DNA from 3 places in the Romboutsia sp. BSD2780061687b_171204_C1 genome. Region 3 is predicted to be linked to each of the others. Evidence: riboswitches for the same ligand, from Rfam matches in the RefSeq annotation. Region 3 holds a riboswitch; each other region holds the start of a gene.
The links. A riboswitch is a leader RNA that binds a small molecule or an ion and turns the genes downstream of it on or off. The one in region 3 is predicted to bind cyclic di-GMP.

Region 1 (8,593 bases), on a different contig from region 3:
GGCATAAGTATTACATCTCCATCTCTAAAACCTACAACTTCACAATTTATAGGGGTATTTAAATTATTGTATACAGAGCATAACTCACCTACAAATCCTTTTATACCTTCGACTTCTATTGTAAGACCTATAACTTTTTTTACTTTTCCTTCAGATATAACAGTAGGCATATCCTTTATCCTACTAAGTATTCTTTCAAAATCTATGTCTATCATAATAGCTCCTCTTTAACCTTATCTATTACAGCATCTACACCTACTATTATTCTTCCTTTTACGTTCTCTATAATAGCATTTCCAATATCTATAGATTCATCTTCTAAAACGAATACGTCGCCTTTAAGTTTATTACATTCTTTTAAACTTAATATTTCATTCTTTAAGCTATCTTTATATAAAGGATTTACTTTTATTACTATATTTTCCTTGAGTTCATACTCTTCAATTACCTTAGTTAATAAAGTATTCATAGATGATTCTGATTTGAATTCATCCCTTAGAACTTGTTGAGCTATACTTATACTAATTTTTAGTATTTCTTCTTTATTTAAATTCATATACTCAGCTACTTTATCTTTGGCTTGTATCAATAATTTACTGGCATTATTTACAATTTCTTCAGACTCTTTTTTTGCCTTTTCTATATTTTCTTCATATGATTCTTTGTATCCATCTTCATATCCGTTTTTAAGCCCTTGATTGTATCCTTCTTCATAAGCTTTTTTTTCTATTTTTTCTCTTTCTAACTTACTTTCTTCAATTATCTGACTTGCCTCAGCTTTAGCTTGATCTATAATGTCATCATATTCTTTTTGAGCTTCTTGTAACTTAATATTTATTTCTTCTTTTTTTTCGCTTAATTTTTTTTCTAAGTCTTCTCTAAGCTTTCTTTCTTCTTCACTTTCAATTTGAGAGAGGTTATTTATTGTTTTTACGCCTTTTAAATTAACATTTTTAGCTTTTATTATGTTACTACATGATAAACTCATCATCTGATCCTCTTGTTAAAGTTATTTCACCCATATCTTCAAGTCGTCTTATAACATTAACTATATTTTGTTGTGCTTCCTCTACTTGAGATATTTTTATCTTTCCTAATAAATCAATTTCCTCTTTAAGAGCTTGTGATGCCCTTTGAGATTGATTTCTAAATATGACATTTGATACTTCCTTAGATGCTCCCTTAAGAGCAAATGCAATATCTTTAACATTAACCTCTTTAAGAATTCTCTGAATAGTAGAATTTTCAAGCCTTACAATGTCGTCAAATATAAACATATTGGCCTTTATATCCTCAGCTAATTCATTGTTTCTTTCTTCTATGTAACTTATAATACTTTTTTCTGTTTTTCTATCTACATTACCAAGTATTTCAACCAAGCTATCAATACCACCAGAACTTTCCATTTCTCTTTGTCCAAGTTTTGATAGTTTCATTTCTACAGCTTCATCAATGGCCTTTATTACACTTGGTGATACTGATGATGTTGATCCTATTTTTAGTGAAACTTCATTTTTAATCTTAGGTGGTAACTCACTTAATATCAAAGCTGCTTTGTCTGATTGTATGTGAGATAAGATTATAGCTATAGTTTGTGTACTTTCACCTTGTATACATGCTAATATCTGCTCTGGTTCAGCTTTTCTCGCTGCCATAAACAGTTTTGTATAAGCATCATATCTAATTCCTTCTATTAATTTATTAGCTCTTTGGTTTCCTAAAGCTCCATTAAGCAGTGATTTTGCATAGTCTATACCACCTTTTAACACAAATTCTTTTCCTTTATTTAGTTCTATAAATTCTTGGAGAATTTCTCTTCTTTCTCTTGCGTTGACAGTGTGTATATTAGCTATTTCTACACCGATTCTTTGTATTTTCTTATCAGATAGATTTTTAACTATATCCGCTGAAACGTCAGTCCCTAATGTCATTAAGAGTACTGCTGCCTTTCTAGCACCAGTAACTCTTCTCACTTTAGGTATATCACCTAAATCAAATGCATTTCCTGATTTAGTACTCTCTACTGATTTAGTAACTTCATTTTCCAAAACAAACTACCACCCTTTACTCATTTAACCAATTATTTATTAATTCTGTAACTTCTTCTATATTTTCTGAAGCGTATATCTTAACTTCTTCCTCTAAAGTCATATTATCTTCATCATCTTCTAAATTGTGTAGCCTATGTTTTTCCATTTCTTCTAGCTTTTGATTTATCATATCTATTTCATTAGATTCATCTATTTCATCAATTTCTTTAGATTTATTCTTTTTCTTAATAACAAATATAGCTATAAGTGCTATTACTATAACTAGTAATAATCCGGCTACTATATATCCTGTTGTTTTTAATAACTTAGCCACTTCATCTTCATCACCTAATGCATTTTTTAGATTCTTTTTAGCATTTGCTTCAAAGTCCATAGCAACAACTACTACATCATCGCCTCTATTTTTTTCTACACCAATGGTATTAGATACCATATCTTTAACGTCTTTAATATCTCCCGCATCTAATTTGCCATCTATAGCAACCGAAGCAGTTATTCTATTTAATTCACCTTGAGCCTTAACAGTTTTAATTTCTGTCTTTCCTACTTCATACTTTATATCTTCACTTTTACTTTCAGTAGTTCCATCATTTACATTGCCTTTATTATTCATATTGTTATCAACAGTACCACCTGTATTTACTGGCTCTGTAGATTTATTTTCACTTTTTGACTCACTTACTATAACCTTGTTAGGATCTATTATCGTTTGAGTTTTTTCATTAGTGTCAAAATTCAAATCAGCATTAACAGTTGCTCTTACTTTTCCCTCTCCAAATATAGGTTCAAGTAATCTAACTATATCTCTTTCTAATCCTTTATCTAGATCTCTTTCTGCCTTAGTTGCAATATCAATCCCATTAGAATTATCGCTAGAATTTGATTTTCCATTTTCATCAAATATTCCTTCTGATAATAAGACCATATTTTGGTTGATTACCTCAACATTTTGTTTCGGTATATTTGGTGTACTTGCGGATACTAAAGATATTATAGATTTAACTTGTTCTTGACTTAATTGTTCTCCTACATTTAAATCTACATAAACGGCTGCTTTTCCAGGTATGCTCTCTTTAGCAAATACAGATTCTTCACCTTCTGTTATATGAACTCTTGCATCTTGTACTTGCGGAAAAGTTTTTATAGTTTTTTCTAGTTCACCTTGAATCATTCTTTGTTTTTTTACCTCAAATTCTTCATCTGTAAGACCTAACGATGATCCTTCATCCATAAGTTCAAATCCTTTAGAACCATTTGAAACTTTTCCAGATAGTTCAAGTCTTAACTTATCTACCTGATCTTTAGGTACATATATACTATCGCCCTCTATTTTCGTTTCAATTTTTTCTTTTTCTAGTTCTTTAGTTATAACAGATGCATCATTTGAATCTAAACCCGAGAAAAGAACATCATATTTATTATCATTTTTATACTTAATTCCAAATATTATAGCTAATATAATTGCAATCACTCCAACTATAATGGCTATTTTCTTTTCTTTTCTCATTTCCTTAAATTTTTCTTTTCTTGTTTTTATAAAATCTTTTATTTTTTCTATTATCTCTTTAAAATTCATCTATCTGCTCCTTATTAAGGAATTACAATTGCACTCTATTAATTTCTTGGTAAGCATCATATAACTTATTTCTAATCTCAATCATAAGTTGCACTGACATTTGAGATTCTTGTGCTGATAGCATAACATCATGCATAGAAACATCTTCACCTTTTATAAGCGCTTCTATCTTTTCATTTGAATTTATAATACTATCATTTACCTTACCTATAGCATTCTTTATAACATCTTCAAATTGCTTGTCTGGCTTTTCATTTCCTTTAACTTTATATGTAGTCTTATTATTAATAGCATTAGAGAATATATCAGAATTAATATTTATATTGCTTATTCCTGTCATTTAACCACCTACTTTCTATCTACCTATCTCTAAAGCTTTAGATATCATATTTTTTTGAGCATTTAAAGTATCTACATTAGATTCGTAAGCTCTCGATGCACTTATAAGATCTGACATTTCAGCTAATAAATCTACATTTGGATATTCTACATATCCATCTTTGTCTGCATCAGGATGATTTGGTTCATATATTTTTCTGAGAGGAGATTTATCTTCTTCAATCTTTTTTGTTTTAACACCTAACATCCCTAATTTTTCATCATAATTTTCTTCAAAGCTAGCTACTTTTCTCCTATATGCTCCTCCATTTTTAGTTCTTGTAGTCTGCATATTAGCAACATTCGAAGATATTATATCCATTCTCATACGTTCTGCTGTCAGACCACTTGCACTAATTCTCATACCACTAAAAACACTCATTTATTTACCTCCCAGATATTATACTTTTTGTCATAGCGATTTTTATATTTGTAAGACTTACTAACGCATTATATTCTAATGTCGTAGCTGCTTGATTAACCTTCTCATGTTCAATATCAACGTTATTACCATCTTCTCTGACCACAGATTCCTTATCAACCTTTAACTTTATACTAGGAATTTCTAGTTTATTCTTTAAAGTATCTTCGAAACTAACATACTTTCTTTTATACCCTGGAGTATTTATGTTAGCAATATTTTCTGCAATGGCATTACTCCTTAAATGTGTAGCATCTAATCCCATTTTCATTAAATTATAGATTTCCATATTACTCTCCTCCATTAATTTTATAAATCAAAAAACCACTCTATAAAGAGTAATTTTGTATACTACATAGCATACTATCATTGCTAGAATTTGATTATTTTAGATATAAAATTAAATCAATATATTTATTATTCGTTTTCTTATATTTAATTTTCTTATCATTTTAATTATAAACTTTTACTTATTTTTTTCTATATAATTTATACTATTACATAATTTTTCCTATAATAAAAAATGTAAGATACATAATGAACTTTGATAATATAATTGAATTATTAGATTTATTAAAATATTATTTCTTCAAAAAAAAATAACTCTAAAGAGAGTTATATAATATCAGCGTCGATAAATAGAGATGCATAATTTGGACACAAACAATCAAAATAATTTATATATTATTCATAATTCTCCAAAATTATAAACCTTATATATCGAAAACAAAAACACACAGTTTTTTGCAACTGGCTAGCATAGTTTCTACTTTAGCTCCTATAGTTTTGCGTCACTAGATTTCTCTAGCTTGCCTATTTTGTTTTTTGTTGTTTTTCGTTCTTTTTTTACACTTTTCGACATTTTTTTCCATACACTAAATATTATAGTATAATTACCATTTAATCAAGTTTTTATTTGTATTTTCTTACTATTTTTTTTCAAACTAATATTAAAAATACATTTAAACTTATTTGTTAAATCACAAAGTGTAATTTTATTTTATATTATATTTTATATTGTATTTTATATTATACGGCTGATATAATTAGAACTTTATATTTTTTATTAAAATAATACAAATTATGTATTAGACAATAAATTCTACATCACTAAAAATTTTTAACTTAAACATCCTTATTCAGATTAATTCCTAAATATTATAAATTTAGATAATATTCCTATTTTTTTCAATTATGACTGTAATTTTATTTATAAATTCAAAATATTAAAACCAGAAAATTAAATACATTTATATCTATATTAGTTCCTAAAGATATTTTTGATATAAATATTGATTTAACACTCAATTATATTAATAAAATTTCTTATGATACTTATCTACCTTATTAATAAATCAAAGCTTATTATACTAATAAAATGTATAGTAAAGTTAGTTTTTACTTAGATAAATTTTATAACATTTGCAATATTAAAATTTATTCTTTCTTTAAAGAAAATTTAATATTGTGTTCATATAATATTATAAAAATTCATGATTTTGAAAAATGATTAAAGACTTTAGTAGTAATTTAACTACTTTTAATTTAGATTTATTTTATGAACTTATCGGGATATGTATAAAACTATTAATTATTATAAATACTCTTATAGTTAAAATTATATACCTGTATTAATTAATACTTAATATTTTTAATAATAAAATACAAAAAGTCTTGTAAAAATAGTTACTTAATATAATAAGTTATTCATGACTTTTTGTATTTAATATCATTGTGAAATTTTAAAAATAATTATTTTCAATACACTGCTTTATATGTTTGTGAACTTGTTCTCCACAACTACCATCAATATTTGAAAGAACAGTATTTAGTGCATTAATTCTATTATCTTTTTTGTAATCTTTTTTATTGACTACTAAATCTATAAATTTATCTACAGTCATTTCATCTTCACCAACTATATAATTAGAAAATATATCAAATACTTTTTCATGATAGTATTCTCTGTTTAATTCTATGTCATATATTAAAACAGGTTTTCCTGTAGCCATATATTCAATTAATACAGAAGACCTATCTGTTATTAGTGCATCAGATATTTGAAAAGCTTCGTAATAACTAGGTGAATTATCAATAATTATATTTTCTGTATTTTTTGCTGAGCTTAATAACTCTTTATATCTTTTATAGCATTCTGGGGCTCTTGATTTAACATATGACAGCTCCAGTGGGTGAGGTCTATATATTAATCCATAGTTTAAATCATTTCTAATTTTATTAAAGACTTCTTCAACTTCATCTAATACTTTATCTCTTCCATTTATAACTTTCATTAAGTTTGTAGTCCATAAAAATACCTTTTTACCTTTAAATTTATTTTTATAATATTCATTTGTAGTATTTGATTTTAGACTACTAACTAAAGCATCAAATTTAGGTGACCCAAGAGGCAATAATTTCTCTCTAGCTACCCCACTATATTCTGCAATGTCTGCAAATGCATGAGATTGTACAACAACTTTATCAAATTCTCTTGTTCCTATAAATGAGTAAAAATCTTTATAAAATGAAATTGGATAAGTACCTAATATTCCATAAGTAACATATACTAGCATATCTGTATATTTTTTTAAATTATAAGAAAAATAGTTGCTATCTACTCTAGTAGCATTATTATATTCATCATATTGATTGTGTATATATATAACATCTGGACTAATTTTTTCTAAATCAAATGTTTTATAATCAGTAATAGGTACATATTTAGGCAACATATCACCTTCATATGTAAATATAGCGTCCATATTCCCATTTCTATTATAAATTAACTTATAATATGGAATTGGTACTACATAACAATTACAATTTTCATCTTCTTTAGCTTCTTTCCAAATACTTTCAAGGCTATTCCACATAGATGCATTGTATGGCATAAAAACAATATTATATTTTTCCTTAATATTTTTATTTATAATATCTATCATATCATTTATCATATTAATAATTTCTTGGCAATCATAAAGTGTATCTGTATCTTTTGTTTTATTTAAATCTTTTAATTTTTCTAATATACTATTTGATAGATTATAAAGTCTACCGTCACATTTTTTAGCATTTTCAAAGCTATTTTTAACTGTATTAATAGCTTGTATACAAATTTCAGACATAAACTCATAGTCTGTATTTAAATTTTTAATTATATAAGAAATCCCTTCTATTGAGGTTTTTAAAATTTCTATTATTCTTTGTTTTTCATTCATTTTTAATCACACTACTTTCTATAAATCCAAGATTTAAATTGTAACTTTAGTTATAAGTTTATTGTTTAACCTCTATTTAAAATAAAATAGTGTCTCTCAGTTTCTTTGTATTGTTTTTTATCAGTTAGAAACATTTCATTTTCTATAATCTTAAATCCATTATTTATAAGAACTTTAAAAACATCTATGTATTCATCAATTGTTCTATATATAACATTATATTCACTATTTAATTCATTAGAGTAAAAATCACCTAGGGTTAATCTTTCTTTTGTAGCAATTGGTGATGCTATATATATCATAGCCTCTTTATCTAAGACTTTAAGTAAATTTTCAAAGCATATGTTAAATTCTTCATCATTTATATACATTATAAGACCTGCTAAAATTACTTTATTAAACGGGGCATTACTTTTTACAACCTCATTATCATATATATTTATAAAATCACATATTTGAAAATCATAACTATTATTACAACCTATTCTTTTTCTCGCTATATTAAGTAAATCTTCTGCAAAATCAGTACCTAAATAGTATTTACTATTTAATACTATCATTTCTGCTAATCTTCCTACTCCACAACCTATATCTAAAACTTTAGAATTTTTATCTATTTTTAATTTAGGTATTATAACCTCTTTTTCATACTCATCTAATAATTTTGCATATTCAGAATCATTATCGTTACATTTTACAGCTTTATAAGGATTATCTTCTGTGTACTTTTCTGCTCTTTTATCCCAAAATAGTTTTACACTTTTTTATTTATATTTATGTTTTCTTTATATACCCTTGTATTTTTTTTCGTCATCCCATTTCTCCTAGTTAAGGTTTGATTATAAATTCATATTTAACCGATTTTATTTGTATCCATTTTTATACCAATCTAAAGCTTTTTTATATTCATTCATATTATCTATTTCCTTTAAATTTACATGAACTA
Region 2 (8,593 bases), on a different contig from region 3:
ACTTCGTTTGTATGAGTTTCGCTATTTCTAGCATCAGAATGCCAATTAGTGTTAGGATCACCATCTATAGCTTTATCTATAGTTTGATTTGACCAATGTCTACCGTTAGTAGTTATATTCTTTATATGACTATTATCTATCTTATAAGTCTTATCATACTCTGCTAACTCTGGAGTTCCAAAAGCTTTAAACTTCGAAACTTTAGCATCTGCATAAGTTACCTCGTTACCTTCTAATACAAGTTTAGCATCATCTAAATCTTCTTTGAACTTACTGTATAAAGGATGTGCCTTCGCTTCATTCTCTAAAGCAGTAAGTTTCTCTAAAGTCCCAAAATCAGGGTTTACTGTATTCTTATTACTGTCTGTAAATAGTTTATCCATTTTCTCTGATAAAGCATCTTCTTTATAGAACCTAGCTTCTGATATGAATGGTCTATTTTCATGGCACTCTTTAAATACAAACTTCAGTCTCTTAAAGTTTGTTGGGTTAAATTTAAATTGCATGAAGTCTTTAGTAACTTCTGCAGTACCGCTAGAAACTAATTTGAATGTATCCCCTTGAGAAGTTTCTGAAGCATATATTTCATACTTAGTAGGAAATCCTTTTTGATTTCCGCTTCTAGGTAATAATGCTATTCTATCAAGTTGTTCTATTTCATCAAAAGTGAATACCACTTCATTAGTGAAACCATTACCATTGCTTCTGTTTGTTTCCCAATGTGTATTAGGGTCACCATCATACATATATTCTATTTTTGTTGTAGAGTAAGTTCCACCATTTACTTGTGTATTAACGATGTGGTCTTTACCTAACATAAACTTGTCATCATAAGCTTTTTGGTTTTCAGTTCCATACCCTAATAACTTAGATACTTTAGTTTCAATAAAGTTAACCTCTTTGTTCTCTAGAACAAGTCTTGCATTATCTATATATTCTTTAAAGCTATCGCGGAATGGATGTCCTTCAGTTTCTTTCTCTAAAGTGTTTAATGCTTCAGGAGTTGCAAACTCTTTACTTACTTCATTCATGTTTGCATTAGTAAATAATCTTTCCATCTTATCTAGAATTCTATCCTCTTTATAGAACCAAAACTCTGCGGCACTTGCCCACTCGTCATGTGCTTCTACGAATTTGAATTTAACTCTCTTTGCTCTTACAGTATCAAATTTAAATTCAACCATTCCACCTGTAACTTTACTTCCTTCTATTTTTCCTGCTAGTTTAAAATCTTCACCTATTTCACTCTCTGAAACATATATCTCTGCACTAGTAGGATATCCTTTACCTTTAGCCCCGTCTTGTCTTGTAGCATAAGCTAATCTATTTATCTCGGCTATATCTTTAAACTCCACAATTACTTCATTTTTAAATTCATTTGTATTTCTAGTGTATGTTTCCCAATGTGTATTAAGTTTTCCATCTATAGCATTTTCTATCTTAGTTCCTGGGTAACTTCTTCCATTGTTTGTTATAGACTGTATCTCAACTCTATAAAGTTCATTATACTTAGCGAAGTTAGGATTGTTCTTAATTTTAAAATCACTAACTGTCATACTTTTAGAAACTTGTTCCTCTATCGCTAATGCTTTTTCCTTTATTACTTCGTTAGCAAAAACATTTAAAGCAGGTGTGCTGTTTGTTGCTATAACAGATATGGCCAATATTGATGCTATCTTTTTCTTCATAATATTCTCCCTCTTATATTATATGAATTTACAATAACTAAATATTTTACCCCAAATTTCAAAATATAGTCTTGCTATAGAGCTATAGTTGTTTTTATTAAATAAAAAACTACCCTTTATAAAGGGTAGTTGCCATCTAAAGTAAACATTATAAAACAATCTTACAATTATATCATAAGATAACTCTATAAAAACAAAGAATATCAATTCTTTGGCAACTGGCTGGCATAGTCTAATTTTACCTTAGCCCCTTTAGCTTTGCGTCGCTAGATTTCTCTAGGTTTGCTAATATGTAATTTTTAGTCATCTATATTAATTATACATAATTTTTTATAAATTAAAATAGTTTTTTTTAATTTAAAATAATTTTAATATATTTTTGAATATATTCTATTAAAGCAAATATTAATTATTACTACACAAAAATATTTATTAATTTTTATCTGTAATTAAGCTTCTAATATGAAATTTTTACCATTTAGGCTTTTTCCACTTATATTTATATATATGGTATAATAAGTGTAAAAATTTATACATTTTAATAAGGAGACATCTATGGATAAAATTGCACAAAACAGAGAATTTTTCAAAGCTGATTTTGAAATACTAAAACAGATAAAAACGGATAAACAAAAAGGAATACCCGCTCCTTCTTTCCAAAAAGAATATGATTCAAATTCTAATTTAATAGAGTTACCTCCTGTAAGCAAAGACATTTTAGTTAAACCTAACGTACTAGATTGTATAAATGATAGAAGAAGTATAAGAAAATATAGTGATGAAAAAATAAATTTATCTGAACTTTCGTATTTACTATGGGCTACTCAAGGAATCCAAACTGTAAAAGATAAATTTAGTGCCTTAAGAACTGTACCTTCTGCTGGTTGCACTCACCCATTTGAAACATATTTAATAATAAATAATGTTGATGGTTTAAAGAGTGGAGTTTACAGATATTTACCTTTAGAACATAAACTTTTATTTATAAAGACTTTAAGCAATATAGATGATGAAATAGATAAAGCAACTCCAAACCAACCTTTTGTTCAAGGTTTCGTATCTAAAAGTGCCGTTGTGTTTGCTTGGAGTTGTATTCCATATAGAAGTGAACATAGATTTAGTATAACTGCTCATAAGAAAATACTTATAGATATTGGACATGTTTGCCAGAATCTTTACATAGCATCAGAATCTCTTAATTACGGGACTTGTGCTATCGGAATATATGATCAGGATATAATTGATAATATGTTAGATTTAGATGGAGAAAATGAGTTTGTAATTTATATGGCTTGTTTAGGTAAAAAACTTTAATAAATTAGCTTAATTATTAATATAATTGTATTACTTTAAAGTAAAAATCTCAAAAATATCTTAAATTAAGATACTTTTTGAGATTTTTTAATTTTAATATTTTTAAATAAAGTATAGTATAAAGTACTTTATTTTGATATTTGACTTAATATATATGAGGTTACTTCATCAGGAGAAATATTTAAAATAATCGCAAATTATTCATTTAATAATCTTTCTGCTTCTTTCATAATATTATTATCTCCTTTAGAAATTATATTTCTCATTGAAATTTTATTATTATGTTATTAGAATAACCAGAATTTAATACATAAATTTATAAAATTGGAGCTTGGTTATTCATTGAATATCCATCATTTCTAACATCACTCATATCTAATGTATCATCTTTTATTTTAACCTTGCTAAGTTTTTTAACTGCTCCATAAGGCTCTCTTAATGAAAGTTTGTCTCCTCTTCCTGAAATAACCCATAAAATTTTATATCCTCTAGGTATTACTTGTAGCCTGTCTTCTCCTTTACCATCAGTAAAGTATACCAATAAATTAATTTTTTTATTATTAGCATATTCAAAAACTGGGCTAAATTTAGTTGATCCTCTTCTTTTAAGCCTTTCTTTTATATCTTTTACAGATTTGACTTTATACACACGTCTAATTTCATTATCACATTCTATGATTGTAATTTCATGGTTATAATTTTTTACTATATTAAGTACTTCCTTAATAGCTTGTTTAAATTCTTCATCACTAATACTTCCACTTATATCAAGTGCGACAGCTATCTCTGCTTTATGAGATCTCAACTGTCCCCTCAAATCTAATCTATTTGGCTGTCTTCTATTTCTTCTTGTTATAGTCTTCTTTTTATTGCTTTCGACTGTTCCCATCAATCTATTAAGATATAAGTTCCAAGGCAATTCACCTTTACTATTTTTAAGTGATGATATCATACCATCTAAGTATTCTGGAATTTTACCTTTTTGAGAATTATTAATAGCTTTTTGGGTAAATTCTTTAAGAGTTTCCTCATCTATATTACTAGAATCTTCCCAAATATCATGAGTTTTTTCTGGATTGTATTCAGTTTCTATATCATCAGACTGACGAGTATCATCTTCTTCGCCATCTTTATCTACTTCTTGTAAATCTAATTCAGTTTGAATTTTTTCTACATAGTATTCAAAAGGCTCATAAGGCTCAAGTTTTAAATTATATTTTACATTTACATTTTCTAAAGTAACAGCATATGGTGGTAAATTATTTAAATATTTATTAACCACTATATCCATCGCCATATTAATAGCTAATGTACTGTATTTTCCTTTTAATTCTCTTGCTCTTACTAAATGCATAGATATTACATGAAGAATTTCATGTTTAATTGTACTTTCCATTTGTCTCATATTAAGGTCTAAAAAAATTATTGGATTAAAGTATATGACATACTTAGCACCTTTAAAATTTATAGCAGTGGGACTACTTATATCAAATCTTATTTCTCTTGATGTTTGAAATAAAAAATATCCATAGAAATTATCTTTGTCTTCCATAAGGCTTAGATTAACTTTATCTACTAAACTGAAAAATTCATTTTTGAAATCTTGTGGTATATCTATCTCAAATTTTTCACCCTTGTGATTTGCTTTTAACATAGCATACGTATCTATAATTTTTTCTGTTTTATAATAAAGATCTCTTTTTTGTTTATCAAAGTAAGTTTCCATAGGCTATCCCCTTATTAATTTATAAGATTCGAAGTAAGCTTCTACAAATTCTTCATTTTCTATAGCTTTTTCATATACTTTTTTATAGCTATTTTTAATCTCTTTCATAATTCCTACCATTAAATCTATAGGGTATACTTTTAAAAACTGTACAAATCTATTAATATAATAGCTTGCCTCATAATCTTCATTTTTAATATTTGATTCTAAATCCCTTAAAATATTCATTACTGATAAATAAAGTCTTGTATGACTTTCATTTTTTACTTTTTCTATAACAGATTCACTTAAAGTTTCTCCACAAAAAACCTCTTCATAAGATATAAGTGGACTATAATCTGATTCAATAAAGTTTATAAATTCCTCTGCGATAACTTTACCTACATTTCCTTTTATAACATTTAAAAATACAGCCTTTGGTATTGAATCTTTTTGATCCTTATATACTTTGTAACTTTTAGAAACTCTTTCATAACTTCTTGGAGTTGCTGATACATCTCCTTCATTTATTTTGTGTAAATATTCTGGGAAGGTTGAAATAAACTCTATAACCTTTTGTTCAAGACCTTCACCTATTGCCCATTTTAGCCATTGATTATAATCAGACTCCATATTTAGCCATACAAATCTATTTTCTTGAGCTGCATCCATATCTACAACTTGATAATCAAAATCTGAACCATACTTGCTTGATGGATTCATTGCTGCTAAAATTTTTACATCATCATGTAACTTATATCCATTTATTTCTCTATTTAATATTAAGTTCATAAGCTCTTGTTGTACCGTATGCTCACAACGATTTATTTCATCTATAAATAAAAGAACATTTCTTCCTTTAGATATTTCTTCATCAATTTCCCTTAGCTTGTTATGAACTGCATATACTGTTGTTTTCTTTACTACTTCCTGACCATTAGAATTGCTTATTATATAAGATTCTACAGTTGGTAAGCCTCCTATTTCACCTTCTTTAAGTAAGTTTCCATCAATAACAATTAAACTCCACTCATTTTCTTTAGCAAGCTTTTTTGCTAATGCAGTTTTTCCTATTCCACTTTCGCCAACTACTAGAGGTACTTCCCCAGTAGCTAAAACTAAGTCAACGCTTTTTAATGTCTCTATAAAATTCATTTTTTATTTCTCCTATATCATCTTAAGTTTTTCATCTACAGCTATTTTTTTAGCTTTTTTACTTCCGTATTTATGAATGAATATTATCTTATCCATGGATATATTATCATTATTTTTATCTATAGTTTTACAGTTTAAAAAATCTCTAACATATTTTTCTTCAATATCTTCCTTTGATAGCATTTCTTTTAACACTTCTTCTAATTCTTCTTTAGATATCTTATTTGAAATATATTTAATAGTTAAAATGTTTGCCTTTAAAAATTCTAACATTTTATTTTTATCTAAGTTTTTTATAAATCTAATAGCCGATTCATTGCTTTTAATAGCTAAAATCTGTGCATTATAGCTAGGTGAATCTATATATCTTAATGCAGTATAATTTATTTTTACAGCCTCTTCTTGAACACTTTCATAAGGATTTTTTATATATTTTAATGAATCATAATCTTTTCTTACTGCTAATAATTGTAGCTCCTCATTTGGATTTTCAACATATTTAATAGCCCATCCAGCTTTATCTATAGCTAATTTAATTACCTTATCAGTTGGATTTTTAATGCACTCTAAAATAGTCCATCCATCACTTACAGCTTTTATCATCATATCTTCTGTTGGTTTATCTATATATTTAATTGCTCTAGCATTGTTGTCTATAGCTAATTCTTGCATCTCTATAGTTGGATTTTCTATATACTCTAATACAAGCCCATTTTTCTTTATAGCTAATAACTTAATCTCATCTGTCGGATTGTTTATAGTTTTTATAACAAATGGATTATTATTTATCATCTTTATAAGTTTTGCTTCTTCCATAGCATACCTTTCCCTCTATGTTTATTTTTAATTTTTATCTATTTTAATTATTTCTTATTATAATTAATATACCTTTTTAATAAATTTAAACAGAATAATTATGGCAATATATAAAAAAAGTACCTAAAACTATTTTAGCTTTAGGTACTTTTTTATACAAATCCTTCTATTTTTCTAATTTATTTTAAATTTTTTATTTTTTAAAATGATGGCGGTGTTACTGCAAATATAACCTCACAATCCTCATCAGAATTATTTTCCCACTTATGATTTGAGTATGGTGGTATTTTTACACTATCTCCACAATTTAACTCAATAACTGTATTCATCAAATGTAAACTTACACAGCCTTTCATAACATAAGCCACTTCTTCGCCCTTATGACTAAAAAGTTCTTTTGAAGATGACTCTCTTTTAGGTATCTTCATAAGCATAAACTCTATGGTTCCTCGCGAGTTTGGAGTCAATAATTCATAAGCAAAGCTATCATCCTCAGCAAACATTATTTTTTTTCGACTATCTTTTCTAACTACTAAATTTTCAGTAGGATTATCATTTATAAAAAAATTAAATAGGGGTATATCTAAAGCCTTAGAAATTTGTTTTAGCGTATTTATAGACGGGTTTGATGTTCCCTTTTCTATTTGACTAAGTAAAGAAGGTGTTACACCTGTTAAGTTAGCTAATTCTTTTATGGTTAAATTTTTACTTTTTCTATATTCAGTAATATTTCTTGATATATCTACTTCATTCATATGTTAATTTACCTCTTTTGTGTATTTGAAATTATCATTACATATTATATCAATATAACTTATTCTTATCAATTTAATTAAATTTTATTTAAATTTTATAATAATAATTAAATTCAATTGACGTCAATCATAAAAAATGTTAGTATTAGTTAAGTATTATTTAATTATTTGAAATAAAATTAATTAATACTTATTTGAATTAACAAATAGTTTTAATATAAACTTCATTTATCTTAGGTAAATTTATATAAATATTTATCTTTAAGAATTAAAAATAAAAATATAAAGGTGGTTATTATTATGTCTAATACAAAAGTTTTAAACAAAGAAATATCAACTTGGATTGATGAATATCCTTTATTACAAGAAATAATAGATTTAAAAGAATCAATATGGATAAATCCACTTCATACTAATTTTGATAAAGGTATGGAAAATGTTTCGCTTTCTAAAGCTGATGTACTAGATGCAGAAGCAAGATTAAATAGATTTGCTCCATACATAGCAAAGGTATTTCCTGAAACTCAATCAGAAAATGGAATAATAGAATCTCCAATAGCTAAAATAGATAACATGAAAGCTAAGCTAGAAGAAATCTGTGGTAAAGAACTTGCTGGAAATCTATTATTAAAATGTGACAGTCACCTTAAAGTATCAGGATCTATAAAAGCTAGAGGTGGAATATATGAAGTATTAAAACATGCTGAAGATTTAGCTTTAGCAAACAATATAATATCATTAGAAGACAACTATGCTAAATTAGATAGCGATGAAGTTAGAAAGTTCTTTTCTCAATATTCTGTAGTAGTTGGATCTACTGGAAACTTAGGCTTAAGTATAGGTATAATGAGTGCTAAACTTGGTTTTAAAGTTACAGTTCATATGTCTGCAGATGCTAGACAATGGAAAAAAGATTTATTAAGAAGCAGAGGCGTTGAAGTTATAGAGTATGAGTCTGATTACAGCAAAGCTGTTGAAGAAGGAAGAAAACAATCTGAAGCAGATGCTAATAGCTACTTTGTAGATGATGAAAACTCTAAAAACTTATTCTTAGGATACTCTGTTGCCGCTAAAAGATTAGATAAACAATTAAAAGATATGAATGTAAAAGTAGATGATAATCATCCATTATTTGTATACTTACCATGTGGTGTTGGTGG
Region 3 (8,593 bases):
GTCCAGAACAATTAGGAGGAATGAGCACACCAAGAGAACCTTCAGAAATAGTTAAACTAGATGGATATGATGTTATAAAAGGAAAAGCAAGTGTAATTAATAAGCAAAGATTGGATGTAACTAAAAAGTTTAGAAATGGAGCAGATGAAGCTTTAAAAATAGCTAAATTATATAACTGCAAAGAGGCTATATTAAAAGATGGAAGTCCATCTTGTGGTTCAAGTTATATATATGATGGAAGTTTTGCAGGTAAAAAGAAGGACGGCTTAGGAGTTACTGCTGCATTATTAATAGAAAATGGAATAAAAGTAATAAGTGAAAAAGAACTATAAGTAAAGTAAATTTTTATTTTAAATTTAAATGGAATAATTAACTTATACAAAATTGTATTATAAATAAGAATATTGCTAAAATATAGTTAATAAATAAACCAAATAACTTGAAAAAACTCATAAATTGATTTACCATAAAATAATAAGAATATGAGAGGAGAAATATAATGCAAGATTTTAAGATAGAAATAGCAAACTGCTTAAAAGAAAACATAGAAGATTTAACATTAGAAGAAATAGTTGGTCTTATAGAAGTACCACCAAACAAAGAAATGGGAGATTATGCATTTCCTTGCTTTAAATTAGCAAAAGTATTTAGAAAAGCTCCAAATATGATAGCGGCAGAATTAGCAGAAAAAATAGAAGCTAAAGGAGCAATATCTAAGGTATTACCTTTAGGAGGATATGTTAACTTCTTCGTTGACAAATCTCAATTAGCTAAAAATGTTATAAATGATGTTTTAACTCAAAAAGAAAAGTACGGACACAGTGATTTAGGAAAGGATAAGACAGTTGTAATAGACTTCTCATCTCCAAATATCGCTAAGCCATTCCATATAGGGCATATAAGAACTACTGTTATAGGAAATTCTTTATACAAAATATATGATTCTCAAGGATACAATACAGTAAGAATAAATCACTTAGGAGACTACGGAACTCAATTTGGTAAGTTAATAGTGGCTTTCAAATTATGGGGTAGTAAAGAAGCTGTAGAAGCCAACCCAATACCAGAATTATTAAAATTATACATACAATTCCATGATGAAGCTGAAAAGCACCCAGAGATGGAAGATGAGGCAAGAGCTTGGTTCACTAAATTAGAAAATGGAGATGCTGAAGCTAAAGCATTATGGCAATGGTTCAGAGATGAAAGTTTAAAAGAATTTGCTAGAGTTTATGACTTATTAGATATAGAGTTTGATTCATATAATGGAGAAAGTTTCTACTCTGACAAAATGGACTCAGTAATAGAAACTATAAAAGAAAAAGGATTATTAAAAGAATCTCAAGGAACAAATGTTGTTGAGTTAGAAGAATTCAATATGCCACCAGCTCTTATAACTAAAAATGATGGTTCAACATTATACATGACTAGAGACTTAGCAGCTGCAGTTTATAGAAAGAATAATTATGATTTCGACAAGTGTATATATGTAGTTGGTTCTCAACAAAGCTTACATTTCCAACAATTATTCAAAGTTCTAGAATTAGTTGGATTTGAATGGGCTAAAGATATGGTACATGTACCATTTGGTATGGTTGCTTTAGAAAATGGAACAATGTCTACAAGAAAAGGTAGAGTAGTATTCTTAGAAGACGTATTAAAGCAAGCTATAGAAAAAACAAAAGAAACAATGTTAGCTAAAAATCCTAATGCATTAAATGTTGATGAAATAGCTAAGCAAGTAGGTGTTGGAGCTGTTGTGTTCCAAGAGCTATCTAACAGCAGAATAAAAGATTATACATTCTCATGGGAAAGAACTTTAAGCTTTGATGGAGAAACTGGACCATACGTTCAATATACTCATGCAAGATGTTGTGCAGTTTTAAGAAAAGCTAATGAAGAAATAACTACAGATATAAATTATGAATTATTAAATGATGAAGATAGTTCAGAAGTATTAAAGGTTATAGCATCTTTCAACAAGTCTATACTTAATGCTTTAAGAAAGAATGAACCACACATAATAACTAGATTTGTATTAGATTTAGCACAAGCATTCAATAAATTTTACCATGACAATGCCATATTAGTTGAAGATGTTGAATTAAGAAAAGCAAGACTTGCTTTAGTTGCTGCTACTAGACAAACAATAGAGAATGCTCTTAAGTTATTAGGTATGCATGCACCAGAAAGAATGTAATTATAATATTGATTAAAAATTAATATTATAATTTAGATATAATATACAGTGGTAGCTAAAACTATTGGTTCTAGTTACCACTATAATATTTTCTAATATATTTATTTTAAATTTATGTAAAAATATAATTAGTAATAATTTATATAGTTTATTAAATATAATTAAGTTTTAAAATGGCAGTGAAAAACTGTCTCTTTTTTTTGGTTAGTCAAAGCGAAGTATATTAAGTATAATAGATGATAACAATAAAGTAATATAGAGTTTCATATGAGAAAGGTTAAGAGTATGATAGCTAATACTACAATAGAAAATAATATAAAAAATGCATATATATCAGCATTTGAAATGAATGACAAATCATTAAAAGATTTAATAATAATAAATACAAAATGTCTTATTGATGATAAAATACAGAGATATGTATATATAGATAGCAATAGACTAAGAGATGAATTAATATACTATAAATTTTATGGAGAGAAGTTAAGTAGTAAAAATATAATAAATATATTACTTCCAGTAATACTTTCAAACACAAACGCAGATAAAAGTGAAGAAGTTGTTATTGATTTAGTGAGTAAGTATATAAGGTTTCTTAAAATAGAAGAAAATACATATGAGTATATATTAAGTGCTATTTGCTATAATATTATAATCCATAAATTAATAGAAAATAAAAATGTAGAATATGAAGAATTATTGCAAAGTGCAAAAGAAAAAATTATAGGATTTACAATGGAATTAGATAAATCTCAAGTAGTTAAGTTTCAAATGGAACGAATTAAAGCAATACAAATAATAGACAAGTATATAGATTTAAAAGTATATGAATACGAAGAAGATAAAGTATTAATAAATATGTTAAATGTATTGTATGATATATATATTGAAGATAGGGAAATAAGTGATAATGGAATATTAAGTATAAAAAAATCTATACTATCTATACTAAACTTCGAAGAGAATTTAAATATAAACAATATAGACTTCACCTTATCAATGGCTGAATATGTAATTAAACTAAGAAAATATATAATTAACAAAAAGATTTATAATAATCGTGTAGATCCAAGATCCCTAATTAAATTAGAAGTAGGGGAAATTACTATAGATCCGATATTTAATCAAATTGAAATTATAAAAAAAGATTTTAAAAATGATATTCTTGAGATAGGAGTCAAAGCTAAATCAGGAATATATAATCTTAAATTTAAAAAATCTTAGTTAGTATTTTCTAGGTAATTAACAAAATCTTCTTCGCTAGTGTTAGTTAAAAAGCATAGTTCTTTTATTATACTGTTTCTTAAATCTATAAATTCATTAAGTCCAGTATTTTCATTTGTATACTCTAAGGCTTTTATAATAAGCAATAAGTCCCTTTTTGATAAGGCATTGATAGATACTTGATCGATTAATTCCATAAAAAACTTCCTTTCTAAATTAGATATAATTATGATACTATTATTCTACAAAAAGGTTTAAAAAACCTTCTATTAAAGAAAAAAATGATAATATACTACATATAGTATTTTAACCTAAAATGTACAGAAAATCATAGCATAAATGAAAAAAGAGGTGAAATAATTGAAAATTTTATTAACAACGTTAAATTCAAAATTTATACATACAAATTTAGCAATAAGATATTTAAAAGAGTTTGTAAAAGACTTAGTTGAAGTAGATTTAAAAGAATATACAATAAATAATGATTTAGATTATATATTAAAAGATATACACAAACATGATTATGATGTAATACTATTTTCAACTTATATATGGAACGTAAACGATATAGTTAGATTATGCCATAATATAAAGAAAGTAAAGCCAAGTATAAAGATAGCTCTAGGTGGGCCAGAGGTAACTTATGATAGCGAAAGCTTTATGGAAAAGCACTCATTTGTAGACTATATACTTTATGGAGAGGGAGAATTAGTTTTTAGAGATTTGGTAATGTATCTAAAAGGACAAAAATCTTTAGAAGATGTAGAAGGTATAGTTTATAGAAATAACGATGAGATAGTTGTAACTAAACCTAAGGAATTATTACAAAATCTAGATGAAATACCTAGTCCTTATGATCATTTAAATCCAGCAGAATATGAAAATAGAATTGTTTACTATGAAACATCTAGAGGGTGTCCTTTTAATTGCCAATACTGCTTATCTTCAACACTTGAAGGATTAAGATATTTTAGTATAGATAGAGTAAAAAAAGATTTAAAGGCATTAATAGATGCAAGGGTATCTCAAATAAAGTTTATAGACAGAACTTTCAATGCTAACAAGAAGTTTGCACAAGAAATAATGAATTTCCTTATGGAAAATGACAATGGTTATACAACATATCATTTTGAAGTCACAGCACACTTATTAGATGAGGAAACATTAAACTTCTTAAAAGATTGCAAAGAAGGGTTATTCCAATTTGAAATAGGAGTACAAAGTACAAACCAGAAAACTCTTGATGCAGTTGGAAGAAGAGATGATTTTGAAAAATTATCTTATGCAGTTAAAAAAGTAGCATCGTATAGAAATATACATCAACATTTAGATTTAATAGCGGGACTTCCATATGAAGATTATGCAAGCTTTGAAAATTCATTTAATGATGTATTTAATTTAGGTATAGAGCATATACAATTAGGGTTCTTAAAGATGATAAAAGGAACTGGTATAAGAAATACTGCAAAAGAACATGGATATAGATACAAAGATTATACACCATATGAAGTATTATATAATGATTATATAAGTTATAGCGAAATGATAAAGTTAAAAGATATAGAAGAAATACTAGAAAGATACTATAACTCTAAAAACTTTGTATTGTCAATGAGATACATAATACATAATTATTATGAGCAAAGTCCATTTAAATTCTTTGAAGAATTTGCAACTTACTTTGATGAAAATGGGTATTTTGATGTAGCACAAGGTAAGAATCAATTATATAAAATATTATTAGATTTCTACAACGATAAGATAAATGATAAAAATGAATTATTTAATGATATATTAAAGTATGATTATATATCATTAGGTAAAACTTCAAATTTACCTCAAATATTCAATAAAGAAGATGTAGAAGATTTTAAAAATAGATGTCATATGTTCTTACAAAATGAAGATAACATATTAAAATATATACCACAGTTTGAAAATAAACCAGCTAAGCATATAATAAAATATGTTCATTTTGAACCATTTAGATTCGATATATTAAAGTTAAAAGAAGATATACATGCTGATATAAAAGAGATAAAAAATATAATTTTATTTGTCTATGATGATGATAACAAAGTTTTTGAAAAGTCAAAGTCATATAGTGTTAACATATAATATTAAATGCTAATTATTACATATTGGTATTATATATTATGAAAACATATCACATAAATTTTTAATGGGTATAAACATTAATAGATTAAAAATTATTATGTGAAGTTACAAAGGAGGAAAAAATGAAGTTTAAAATAGAAAAGTATTTATTAAAGAAAACAGAAGAATTATCTTTTATAACTATAAAACATGGTGGAGAATTTAACTTAGAAGGTTACACTATACCTAAGGGTGGATTAGATGTACCTATAAAAAATGAGGTATTAGTTAAAGGAATAAAAGAAAAGACAGCACAAGATAAGATAAATACAATGTCTATAGCAGATGCTATGATATATATAATGGGTATTGATAGCCAATTTAAGTATAATGAAGAATACAGAAAATTTTTAGATGCTTTTAGCAAAAAAGTAAATATAAATATAAAAGAATATATGGGCTATATGTCTAAAAAATACTTTGATATTGGTGAGATAACTGATTCGTTAATATACTTAAAAGCTATGATAAGTATGTATCCAAATGACATAGATGGATTATATCATTATTCAATAGTTTGCCAGGAACTAGCAAAGCAGTATCAAAAAGATATGGACAAAGAAGCTATGAATAAGTTTTTATTAGAAGCCTTAGAAAAGTTGGAAATGGTTATACAATTAGATGAAAACTTTGCTTTAGCTTACTATCATTTAGGATACCATTACTACAATCAAGGTCAATATTTAAAGGCTAGAGTTATATGGGAAGAAGCACAAAAATTAGGGTTAGATGCAGACTTAATGGCAGAGGTTCAAGAAAATATAGGAAAGATGGACTTTAAAGTTCAATATGAAGAAGGTTATAATTTAGTATTCCAAGGAAAATGTGAAGAAGGACTAGAAAAATTATTACCTCTTGAACAAGATCATCCTGATTGGTGGAACTTATTATTTATGATAGGATTAGCTTATAAAAATATGGGTGAATTTGAAGAAGCTAAGAAATATTTTGAAAAAATACTTATAACTAAACCACATCAAGTAGATACAATGGTTGAACTAGGCCTTTGTGAAGCTAGTATGTTCAATATAGATAAAGCTATAGAACACTTTGAACAAGCAGCTAAAATAAAAGAAGATCCAGAAATATTATGCAATTTAGGGATGGCATATCTAAACAAAGGTGATATAGATGATGCTATATATTATATAGAAAGAGCTTATGAATTAGATCCACAAGATGAAATTACAGTGGCATGTTTAAGAGAACTTGATAAATATAGATAAAAAATAAGTTAAAATTTACTATAAAAAAATCTAAAATTGACTTTAACTAAATTAAAGGGTATAATAAATCACTGAGATTATATAATTATATTCAAAAGTTAAAATTAGGAGCGAAGAAGTATACCTTGTATATGGGCACTTGAGGTATATGGAGTTAATAGTGCAACCGACTATTCAGATAATATTTAAATATTATTCGAATAGTCTTTTTTATTTTAAGATACAAGTTTATTGATAAGATATTAATGAAAATTAAATGAAAGCTAACAATTTTATATAGCATAAATGCGAACAAATTAAAATAATTAAAAGGACATAAATACATATAAGCTAAAAATAGGAATGAAGAAGTATACCTTGTATATGGGCACTTGAGGTATATGGAGTTAATAGTGCAACCGACTATTCAGATAATAAATCATTATTATCTTGAATAGTCTTTTTTATTTTAAAATAAAAGTTTATTGATAAGACATTAATGAAAATTAAATGAAAGCTAACAATTTTATATAGCATAAATGCACACAAAGCAAAATTATTAAAAGGGCATAAATACATATAAGCTAAAAATAGGAATGAAGAAGTATACCTTGTATATGGGCACTTGAGGTATATGGAGTTAATAGTGCAACCGACTATTCAGATAATAAATCATCATTATCTTGAATAGTCTTTTTTATTTTAAAATAAAAAGATTTAAAAAGGGTGGTGAAATTTATTGAAAAATAAATACAAGTTAGGAAAAAAAATAATATCGATACTTACGTCAGTACTAATGGTTATAAATGTGTTAATTAATACACATTTTGCGTATGCTGAAGAAGTTAAGACAGATAATCAAGGGGATACAATAGAAGTATCTATAACATGTGATAAAAAAGAGATTGAGCCTGGAGAAAAATTGAATTTTAAACTAGAGTATAAGGCTAAATATGGTCCAGGGAGTATAAAACCAGGTGATACTATAGAATTTGAAATGCCTAGTTGGCTTGAAAGATTTAGCTTTAAATTCCCCCCAGAGCATTTTAAAAGTGTACAAATGGAAGGTAATAAAGTAGTAGCAACTTTTGGGGATGATGTTTATGATGCAATAGGAGGATATGTTAATGTATCAGCATATGCAGATAAAACGGAAGAAGTAGATAATCAGAAGATAGAGGTATGGATTGATGGAAAACCAGTTACTAGCATAGAAATAGCTATAAAACCATCTAATGAAACAGAGCCTATAATAGATAGACAGATTCTTAAAACTATAAATAATTATGACCATGTAGATTCAGATGGAAATACGGTAGGAAATATATATTATCCAGTACTAGGAAAAACTCAACAATATAGAGTATATGTTAATGAGAAATTTTCAAATATATCAAATGCAGTATTAACAGATAATATGCCTGAAGGAATGGAGCTTATACCAAGTTCTGTAAATGTAATTAAAATAGAAAGAGATAGCGCAGAAACAGATGTCACAGATAGCTTAAATATAAGCAAATCATCTAATAGGCTTAGTATAAACTTTGGAAATATTAAAGATAAATATATTGTAACTTATAAGACAAAGATTACTCAAAATTTGAGTTCTTATAAGAATACAGCAGTATTTAATAAAAGCGATGGTAAGTTAAATAGTACTGTTATATTAAAACAAAAAAATGAAGCAAAAGATGTTATAAGTAAGTATAGTTATACCTCTGCTAAAAATTCAGAAGGTAAAAATGTAGCATCTATGAACGAAAATGTAAGATATAGAATAGATATTAATGAAAATAGGTCAAATCTT

Region 1: linked by a shared signal. The riboswitch ahead of I2H23_RS01280 (flagellar basal body protein) and the one ahead of I2H23_RS10805 (SpaA isopeptide-forming pilin-related protein) in region 3 are both predicted to bind cyclic di-GMP.
Region 2: linked by a shared signal. The riboswitch ahead of I2H23_RS08785 (NPCBM/NEW2 domain-containing protein) and the one ahead of I2H23_RS10805 (SpaA isopeptide-forming pilin-related protein) in region 3 are both predicted to bind cyclic di-GMP.

The regions. Positions count from the first base shown of each region.
Region 1 covers NZ_JADMRK010000001.1:242,934-251,526, reverse strand. The annotation lists gene fliI (flagellar protein export ATPase FliI) at 1-215, opposite strand, end outside; gene I2H23_RS01305 (FliH/SctL family protein) at 212-991, opposite strand; gene fliG (flagellar motor switch protein FliG) at 972-2,048, opposite strand; gene fliF (flagellar basal-body MS-ring/collar protein FliF) at 2,065-3,627, opposite strand; gene fliE (flagellar hook-basal body complex protein FliE) at 3,650-3,967, opposite strand; gene flgC (flagellar basal body rod protein FlgC) at 3,983-4,387, opposite strand; gene I2H23_RS01280 (flagellar basal body protein) at 4,392-4,715, opposite strand; cyclic di-GMP riboswitch class I at 5,169-5,250, opposite strand; gene I2H23_RS01275 (CDP-glycerol glycerophosphotransferase family protein) at 6,169-7,647, opposite strand; gene I2H23_RS01270 (class I SAM-dependent methyltransferase) at 7,713-8,237, opposite strand; gene I2H23_RS01265 (NTP transferase domain-containing protein) at 8,511-8,593, opposite strand, start outside.
Region 2 covers NZ_JADMRK010000003.1:198,789-207,381, reverse strand. The annotation lists gene I2H23_RS08785 (NPCBM/NEW2 domain-containing protein) at 1-1,688, opposite strand, end outside; cyclic di-GMP riboswitch class I at 1,899-1,985, opposite strand; gene I2H23_RS08780 (SagB/ThcOx family dehydrogenase) at 2,244-3,002, shown strand; gene I2H23_RS08775 (vWA domain-containing protein) at 3,319-4,728, opposite strand; gene I2H23_RS08770 (ATP-binding protein) at 4,732-5,862, opposite strand; gene I2H23_RS08765 (hypothetical protein) at 5,875-6,678, opposite strand; gene I2H23_RS08760 (helix-turn-helix domain-containing protein) at 6,879-7,433, opposite strand; gene I2H23_RS08755 (D-serine ammonia-lyase) at 7,734-8,593, shown strand, end outside.
Region 3 covers NZ_JADMRK010000005.1:85,862-94,454, forward strand. The annotation lists gene I2H23_RS10775 (DUF523 domain-containing protein) at 1-332, shown strand, start outside; gene argS (arginine--tRNA ligase) at 500-2,200, shown strand; gene I2H23_RS10785 (hypothetical protein) at 2,468-3,424, shown strand; gene I2H23_RS10790 (hypothetical protein) at 3,421-3,621, opposite strand; gene I2H23_RS10795 (B12-binding domain-containing radical SAM protein) at 3,785-5,542, shown strand; gene I2H23_RS10800 (tetratricopeptide repeat protein) at 5,665-6,807, shown strand; cyclic di-GMP riboswitch class II at 6,905-6,987, shown strand; cyclic di-GMP riboswitch class II at 7,137-7,220, shown strand; cyclic di-GMP riboswitch class II at 7,370-7,453, shown strand; gene I2H23_RS10805 (SpaA isopeptide-forming pilin-related protein) at 7,526-8,593, shown strand, end outside.